One region of the Bacillus sp. 1A genome, then DNA from elsewhere that is predicted to be linked to it. Evidence: riboswitches for the same ligand, from Rfam matches in the RefSeq annotation. Region 1 holds a riboswitch; the other holds the start of a gene.

Region 1 (4,005 bases):
GCAATCGCACCATTTAACTACCCAGTAAACTTATCTGCTGCAAAACTTGCACCAGCATTAATTATGGGTAACGCTGTTATTTTCAAACCTGCAACTCAAGGTGCAATTAGTGGTATTAAAATGGTTGAAGCACTACATAAAGCTGGCCTTCCAAAAGGTCTTGTAAACGTAGCTACAGGACGTGGTTCTGTAATTGGTGACTACTTAGTAGAACACGAAGGCATCAATATGGTATCGTTCACAGGTGGTACAAACACAGGTAAACATTTAGCGAAAAAAGCTGCAATGATTCCACTTGTATTAGAACTTGGTGGTAAAGACCCTGGTATCGTTCGTGAAGATGCTGACTTACAAGATGCTGCAAACCATATCGTAAGCGGTGCATTCTCTTACTCTGGTCAACGTTGTACAGCTATTAAACGTGTACTTGTACACGAAAACGTAGCGGACGAGCTTGTTGGCTTATTAAAAGCGCAAGTAGCTGAGCTATCAGTTGGATCTCCAGAACAAGACAGCACAATCGTTCCATTAATCGACGACAAGTCTGCTGACTTCGTTCAAGGTTTAGTTGACGACGCTGTTGAAAAAGGTGCAACAATCGTTATCGGTAACAAACGTGAGCGTAACTTAATTTACCCAACATTAATCGACCACGTAACAGAAGAAATGAAAGTTGCTTGGGAAGAGCCATTCGGCCCAATCCTTCCAATCATCCGTGTTTCTTCAGATGAACAAGCAATTGAAATTGCTAACAAATCAGAGTTCGGCTTGCAAGCAAGTGTCTTCACAAAAGACATTAACAAAGCATTTGCAATTGCTAACAAAATCGAAACTGGTTCTGTTCAAATTAACGGACGCACAGAGCGCGGCCCTGACCACTTCCCATTCATCGGTGTAAAAGGTTCAGGTATGGGCGCACAAGGTATTCGTAAGAGCCTTGAGTCTATGACACGTGAAAAAGTAACAGTATTAAACTTCGTTTAATCTTATATGTAGAAGCTGATCTAGTTTTAGATCAGCTTCTTTTTATATTAAATAATTATCCATTCCTAATAACAAACTCTTCTCTATAATCTGATTATTACTATATCCATTGACGTATAAAAATACATTTGTTACTCTTAACTACGTTAATTTAATATTTAAATCCTCATTCGTATCTCGGTGAGGTAGAGGTTGCAATCATTAAGAGTATCGTTTCAGGAGATGTAGTGGCATTGATGAAGGAATGAGAAAGGAATGATTGCCGAAGTAAGTCGTGTCCACCATGCACGCTTGCTGGGTCTGCATTTAATAAGTGCAGAACTGTCACAAACGAAACATTTCGTTTGTGGAGAGCTATCGAGAGGTATGTCGTGGGTTTCTTATAAGATAGAAAGCATGTAGCGGCAAATTACGTGCTTTTTTTGTTTTGTTTGGAACTTTTCTTCTCTACTAAGAAGACATACATATCTCCTCGCTTGACTTGGTTATACTAACTTTGGAGGTATTTTCTATGCAACAAAAAAAATGGGGCTTTTGGGTACTAACAGCTTTCGTTGTCGGTAACATGGTTGGCGCTGGTATTTTCATGGTGCCAAGTACGTTGGCACAAACAGCAAGCCCTCTCGGTGTCACTTTAGCTTGGTTAACAACAGGGTTTGGTGTTTTAATGCTAGCTCTTGTTTTCGGTAATTTAGCAATTCGTCGTCCTGATTTAACGACAGGACCACAAAGTCATGCATATGCTTTATTCTCATCACCAAAAAAGAAAAAAATGGCTGGTTTCAGTATGGTATGGGGATATTGGGTTGCAAACTGGGCAAGTAACGTTGCCATCATTACGTCTTTCGCGGGATATTTATCACTCTTCTTCCCAATTATGAAAGATACACGACTACTATTTTCAATCGGTTCTTTTAACATAGAAGTCGGAAAACTAATTACATTTACTATTTGTTCCATCTTACTTTGGGGAACTCATATTATATTAACAAACGGTGTAAGCGGAGCTGGAAAGCTAAACTTCTTAGCAACAACAACGAAAGTAACAGGATTCCTTTTATTCATCGTCGTTACGTTATTTGCATTCGAGGCTTCTAAGTTTGGACAATGGTACACACCGATGATCGATAAATCAGGTGTATCACACGGCCTTCTTTCACAAGTAAATTTAGCCGCTCTTACAACGCTGTGGGCATTTATCGGAATTGAATCAGCAGTACTTTTATCAAACCGTGCTACCTCTCCTAAAACAGTAAAACGCGCAACAGTTGCGGGATTACTTATTACAGTTGCGATTTACTTAGGAATTACAATTTTAACAATGGGTGTCCTTCACGTTGATAAATTACAAGCTTCTGAACGTCCATTAGCAGACGCATTAAACGCTGCAATGGGGCATGGCGGCGGGAAACTGATGGCATTACTTGCACTTACTTCTCTATTCGGTTCTATATTAGGCTGGATTTTATTAAGCTCAGAAGTACCATATCAAGCTGCAAAAGAAGGTTTCTTCCCTTCCTTCTTTACGAAAACAAATAAAAAAGGAAGTCCAATTTACTCATTACGATTAACAAACATTATGTCGCAAGTGTTCTTATTCTCAACATTATCAGGAACCATTGCGGAAGCTTATACATTCGTTATTACCGTATCAACACTAGCCTACCTCATTCCATATCTCGTTTCACCAATCTTCCAGTTAAAACTAGTCGCAACTGGTGAAACATATAAAAATGAAATGCGGGCAAGAATTACAGATGGCATAGTCGCAGTAATCGCACTTTGCTACGCACTATGGGTTATTAAAACCGGCGCATCCGATATCAAAACGTTCCTTCTCGGAATTGGTTTATTCGTAATCGGATTTGCTTTCTATCCATTAATGAATCGTGATGAGAAAAAAAATAAAGAAAAGAAAAACGGGCAAGTTGCATAACGCAATTTGCTCGTTTTTTCTTTTGTAAAACATATATAATAGAACAAAGAGGTGAAAAACATGTCAATTGAATCACTATGGAGCAGCCGCTTCCAACAACATATTCAAAATATCATTACATACTTTGCACGTATGATTAACGGGTTACTATATAGCTTTATCTTCGTTGCCTGTATAGGTGCTTACTATTACGCAAAGTTTCTTAAGACAGCGCCTTCTAAAGGACTATCTTTATTACTTATTACAATCGTCCTAACAGCGATTATAACGAGATGCCCTATCCGTACATTTATTCAAAAACCTGATGCTGTCTATTTGCTTGCATTAGAAGAGAAACTAACATCTTATTTTAAAAAATCTCTTCTATATAATTACATCATTCAGCTTTTTCCATTATTATTTACGTTCCTTATTCTCGTTCCACTTGCAATGCAATCATTACAATTAACTGTGCCTTTTTTATGTACAATCTTTATCGTTTTAATGATTACGAAAGCTTGGAATATATATACACATTGGATGTGGCGTGATAGTTATGAAAAAAGTATATGGCTGATCATCCGTATTGCTTGTAACGCCCTAATCATTTACATGCTGTTTTATTCGGCACATGTTCTCATATTGGGCGGATTACTCTTACTACTTGCTTTCCTGCTTCTATACACGAAAAAACAACCTACAAAACGAATACCGTGGGATTACATAATTGAACAAGAAGAAAAAATGGACGTTCGTTTTTATCAATTTGCTAGCATTTTTACCGATGTTCCGCAACTGAATAAGCAAGTAAATAAAAGAAAATGGCTTACAAATTGGATTGAACCTTTATTACATAAAAAACGAGCAACTTTCTTCTATTTACATACACTAGCATTTTTACGCGGGAATGATTATTTCGGTATATATATTCGCTTAGGGTTGATCGGTGCCTTCGCCTTATATTTTATACCAAACATATACGTAAAAGGTGCTATCGCTTACATCGTCCTATATATGATCTCTATGCAGCTCCGTTCCCTGTGGAAATATTTTTCGGGAAATATTATCGTAGCATTATATCCCATTGATACTGAGCAACGAATGAA
Region 2 (4,005 bases), 2.2 Mb from region 1:
AGCTAAACAGCTTGTTCCGCTTGGCTTATTCGCTGGTTTCGTTGATTCAACTGGTGGTGGTGGCTGGGGTCCGATTACGACACCTGTGCTTCTAGCAAGAGGAAATGAAGCTAGAAAAGTTATTGGATCTGTAGATACGAGCGAATTTCCTGTTTCACTCGCTGCAACAATCGGATTTTTCATTTCACTTGGCTGGGAACAAGTAAGCTGGGTTTGGGTATTTGCGTTAATGCTTGGCGGTATTGTCGCAGCTCCAATTGCTGCATGGTTAGTACGCATCGTTCCAGCACATTTACTTGGCGTATTAGTTGGTGGCCTTATTATCTTTACAAACATTCGTACACTGCTCACTACATTTAAAGTGGATCCGACTATTATTTCACTTTCTTACGTGGCAGTTGGTATTGTCGTTATTATTTCTATTTTCATTGCTGTTCGTAATCATTCCAAGCGTTCTAACGCACCGACCGCCGGATATCCGAATGATCAAAAACAAATGCTACCATAACGATAAAAATATCGCCCGATTCACCTCGAGCGGTATTTTTTATTTTTCTATTTTCCAGTTAATCATCGTTTCTGTAGTGCCAATTCTTTTCATATGTAATTTCTCTAATACACGAATCGATCCATCATTTTCAAGAAGTGTCTCTGCAATAATCGTTTCTACCTCTCCTGTTTGAAAAGCCCAATTTATTAGTTCTCTTACAGCTTCTGTCGCATACCCTTTATTCCAATATTTCTCAATAAATCCGTAACCAATTTCTACTATATGTTCCTCATTTGGTTTCCCTTTAAACCCTATATCACCTAGAACGATGTCATCTTCTTTTCGAATGACATACCACGCGCCCCAAGGTAATACTTCCTTATCTTTTTTTACAGTTTCTACATGTCCTACAATATGTGGACCACTATCATATCCTTGCTTTCTCGCAACGTGCATCCTCTCTTCTGTACACGGTACTATATAGAGCCTTTCTGTTTTTAATTTCATGTTAATTTCCCCTTTTTTGCTTAAACGTTACTTTAATTATAACAAAAAAATATGATCTTATCATGAATGTCGAATTATATTTTCTGAATTTTCATTTAATTTTAAAGGGTTTTTCAATATTTTTTGCGAAACATTTGTATAACAATTTTTTCTTTGCTTATTGCTACATAATAGTAGGTTCGGGTGGAGTTTTGCAAGCGTTTCCTATACAATAACCGATATTTTTTGACTTTTCCTAACAAAATATCTTGCAATATATTCAGAAAGTCATTACAATTGCCATATATTAAAAATCTTAGCAATATATCAAATCCTCATCAATCCGATGAGGTAGAGGTTGCGACTTTTATGAGTAAAACGGACGAGACACAGAGAATGTCACCGACTCCGTTTGAAAGGAAAAGTTGCCGAAGTTTATATTTCTTCTCTGGAATTATGAGCTGGGGCTGTCTCCGAAAGGAACAGAACTGTCACGTTTACAAAATTACCGTGTAAACGTGGGGTGCTATCTTAACGGAAGGGTATGATGGGGTGGTTATTTGTGAAACGTTCCGCCAAATTCCTTTGGCGGTTTTTTGTATTTTTCTCCCCCGTTCCTTCCTATCTTACAAGAAAAGGAGTGTTGAACATGAATAGCGCAACGAATCAAGCTACCTCTAAAACGCAAACTACACAAGGACAAGGTGAATTAAAACGCGGATTAAAATCTCGTCACCTTACAATGATTTCTCTCGGTGGTACAATCGGTACCGGACTATTTCTTGCCAGCGGTGGTGTCATCCATTCAGCTGGTCCTGGCGGTGCACTAATCGCATACGCCGCAATTGGAATTATGGTGTATTTCTTAATGACAAGCTTAGCTGAACTCGCAGCTTACATGCCTGTTACTGGATCTTTTAGTACTTATGCAACAAAATTTGTTGATCCGTCCCTTGGCTTTGCACTTGGATGGAACTATTGGTATAACTGGGCCATTACAATTGCTGCTGAACTCGCTGCTGTAACATTAATTATGAAATTTTGGTTCCCAGATACCCCTTCTCTTATTTGGAGTGGATTATGTTTAGCTATTATTTTCCTTTTAAACTATTTATCTGTTAAAGGGTTTGGTGAATCTGAATATTGGTTCGCACTTATTAAAGTAGTTACTATTATTATCTTTTTAATTGTCGGCTTCATGATGATTTTCGGAATTATGGGCGGCGAATCTGTTGGCTTTAAAAACTTCACTGTTGCAGATGCACCATTTAATGGCGGCATTATGGCAATTATCGGTGTATTTATGGCTGCTGGGTTCTCCTTCCAAGGAACTGAATTATTAGGAGTAGCCGCTGGTGAAACTGCTGATCCAGAGCGCAACATTCCAAAAGCAATTCGCTCAATCTTTTGGCGTATTCTTTTATTCTATATCCTTGCGATTCTCGTTATCGGTTTATTAATTCCTTATACAACTGAAAGCCTTGCCGCAAGTGATGTTACAGTAAGTCCATTTACACTTATTTTTGAAAAAGCAGGCGTTGCCTTTGCTGCTTCTGTTATGAACGCTGTTATTTTAACGGCAGTACTGTCTGCTGGTAACTCTGGTATGTATGCATCAACTCGTATGCTTTGGGACTTAGCTCGCCAAGGAAAAGCACCGAAGTTTCTTGGTAAATTAGATAGCCGCGGTGTACCTGTTAACGCATTAATCGTAACATCGATTGTCGGTAGTATCGCTTTCATTGCTTCTTTATTCGGTGACGGTGTTGTATACATTTGGTTATTAAACGCATCTGGAATGTCTGGCTTTATCGCATGGGTCGGAATTGCAATTAGTCATTACCGTTTCCGTAAAGCATATATCGCTCAAGGTAAAGATTTAAAAGACTTACCATATAGAGCAAAATGGTTCCCGTTCGGTCCAATCTTCGCATTTGCACTTTGTGTCATCGTAATTTTAGGACAAAACTACGGCGCATTTATGGGCGAAGCAATCGATTGGAACGGTGTACTCGTTTCTTACATCGGTTTACCACTCTTCTTAGTACTATGGTTAGGATATAAATTTACGAAGAAAACAAAAGTGATCCCACTTGATAAATGTGAATTGAAATAAAGTGAAACGAGCAAACAAATATGTTTGCTCGTTTTTTATTCCAATGCTTCTCCCTTCCCTATTCCTCCTGTTTTTGCAATAATAAAGGAAATATACATAAAGACATTCGCATTACTGATGAAGCAAAAGCAGCTATACATAGATTAGAACGTGAAGACAAAAAAATCATTCGCATTAGAGGAACAATGACAAACTCTTGCAGTATTTTCGTTGATGTTGATTTAATTTGGGATACATATGATGCAGATGATGTTGTATATGAAGATGCTGATTTTATTGTACAAATGGATTCATTTACGAAAGACTACACTGGTGATACGGTGACACTTGATTATAAAACGACAGGTTTTAGTATTACGACTCCGAGTGAGACTTTAGTTTATGGGTTGTCGATTAAAAAATAAAATTTGTTTTTATCAGTAGCCAATCATATTAACGACATTAAGAAAGAAGATAAAGAACTCTTTTTTCAATGGTTGCAGCAGTTACGTGATAAACAACATCCGATTAACCCTTGGATTATAAAACATGGGTTAAGAACGGTGATAAAAAGTGATGCTTTGCCAAAAGTTTTTTCTTTTTAAGTATTTTAAAGAAAACCGCTTATGCTTCAAAAATGAAATATAAACGGTTTTCCTCTTTCAACCATTACCCTTGCCTTAAAATATTTCGAAACATTTCCGGCTTATTTCGTTCAAAGCTTTCTATAAGTTCTTTTCCAAATATCGTTATACTCTCTTCCCAAGGTTGGCCTAAATAGCCCCACTTAAAGTCTTTCTGAATAAAGAAGTAGTAATCTCCATTTGGAAATACAGGTATCATCCACTCATCAAATTCATTTCTTTCAAACTCTACATGTGGATTCACCCAATAACACTCATGTTGCCAATCCAGTGCCATGATATATTCATTC

Evidence for each region. Region 1 has a riboswitch for lysine ahead of ACUN0F_RS29285 (amino acid permease). Riboswitches for the same ligand answer to the same signal wherever they lie in the genome.
Region 2: linked by a shared signal. The riboswitch ahead of ACUN0F_RS17880 (amino acid permease) and the one ahead of ACUN0F_RS29285 (amino acid permease) in region 1 are both predicted to bind lysine.

The regions. Positions count from the first base shown of each region.
Region 1 covers NZ_JBQYLZ010000001.1:5,727,019-5,731,023, forward strand. The annotation lists gene gapN (NADP-dependent glyceraldehyde-3-phosphate dehydrogenase) at 1-984, shown strand, start outside; lysine riboswitch at 1,163-1,349, shown strand; gene ACUN0F_RS29285 (amino acid permease) at 1,496-2,920, shown strand; gene ACUN0F_RS29290 (ABC transporter permease) at 2,981-4,005, shown strand, end outside.
Region 2 covers NZ_JBQYLZ010000001.1:3,500,101-3,504,105, reverse strand. The annotation lists gene ACUN0F_RS17890 (sulfite exporter TauE/SafE family protein) at 1-508, shown strand, start outside; gene ACUN0F_RS17885 (GNAT family N-acetyltransferase) at 548-997, opposite strand; lysine riboswitch at 1,321-1,513, shown strand; gene ACUN0F_RS17880 (amino acid permease) at 1,626-3,092, shown strand; gene ACUN0F_RS17875 (iron-sulfur cluster biosynthesis family protein) at 3,113-3,496, shown strand; partial or broken gene ACUN0F_RS17870 (DNA alkylation repair protein) at 3,509-3,676, shown strand; gene ACUN0F_RS17865 (DUF2716 domain-containing protein) at 3,741-4,005, opposite strand, start outside.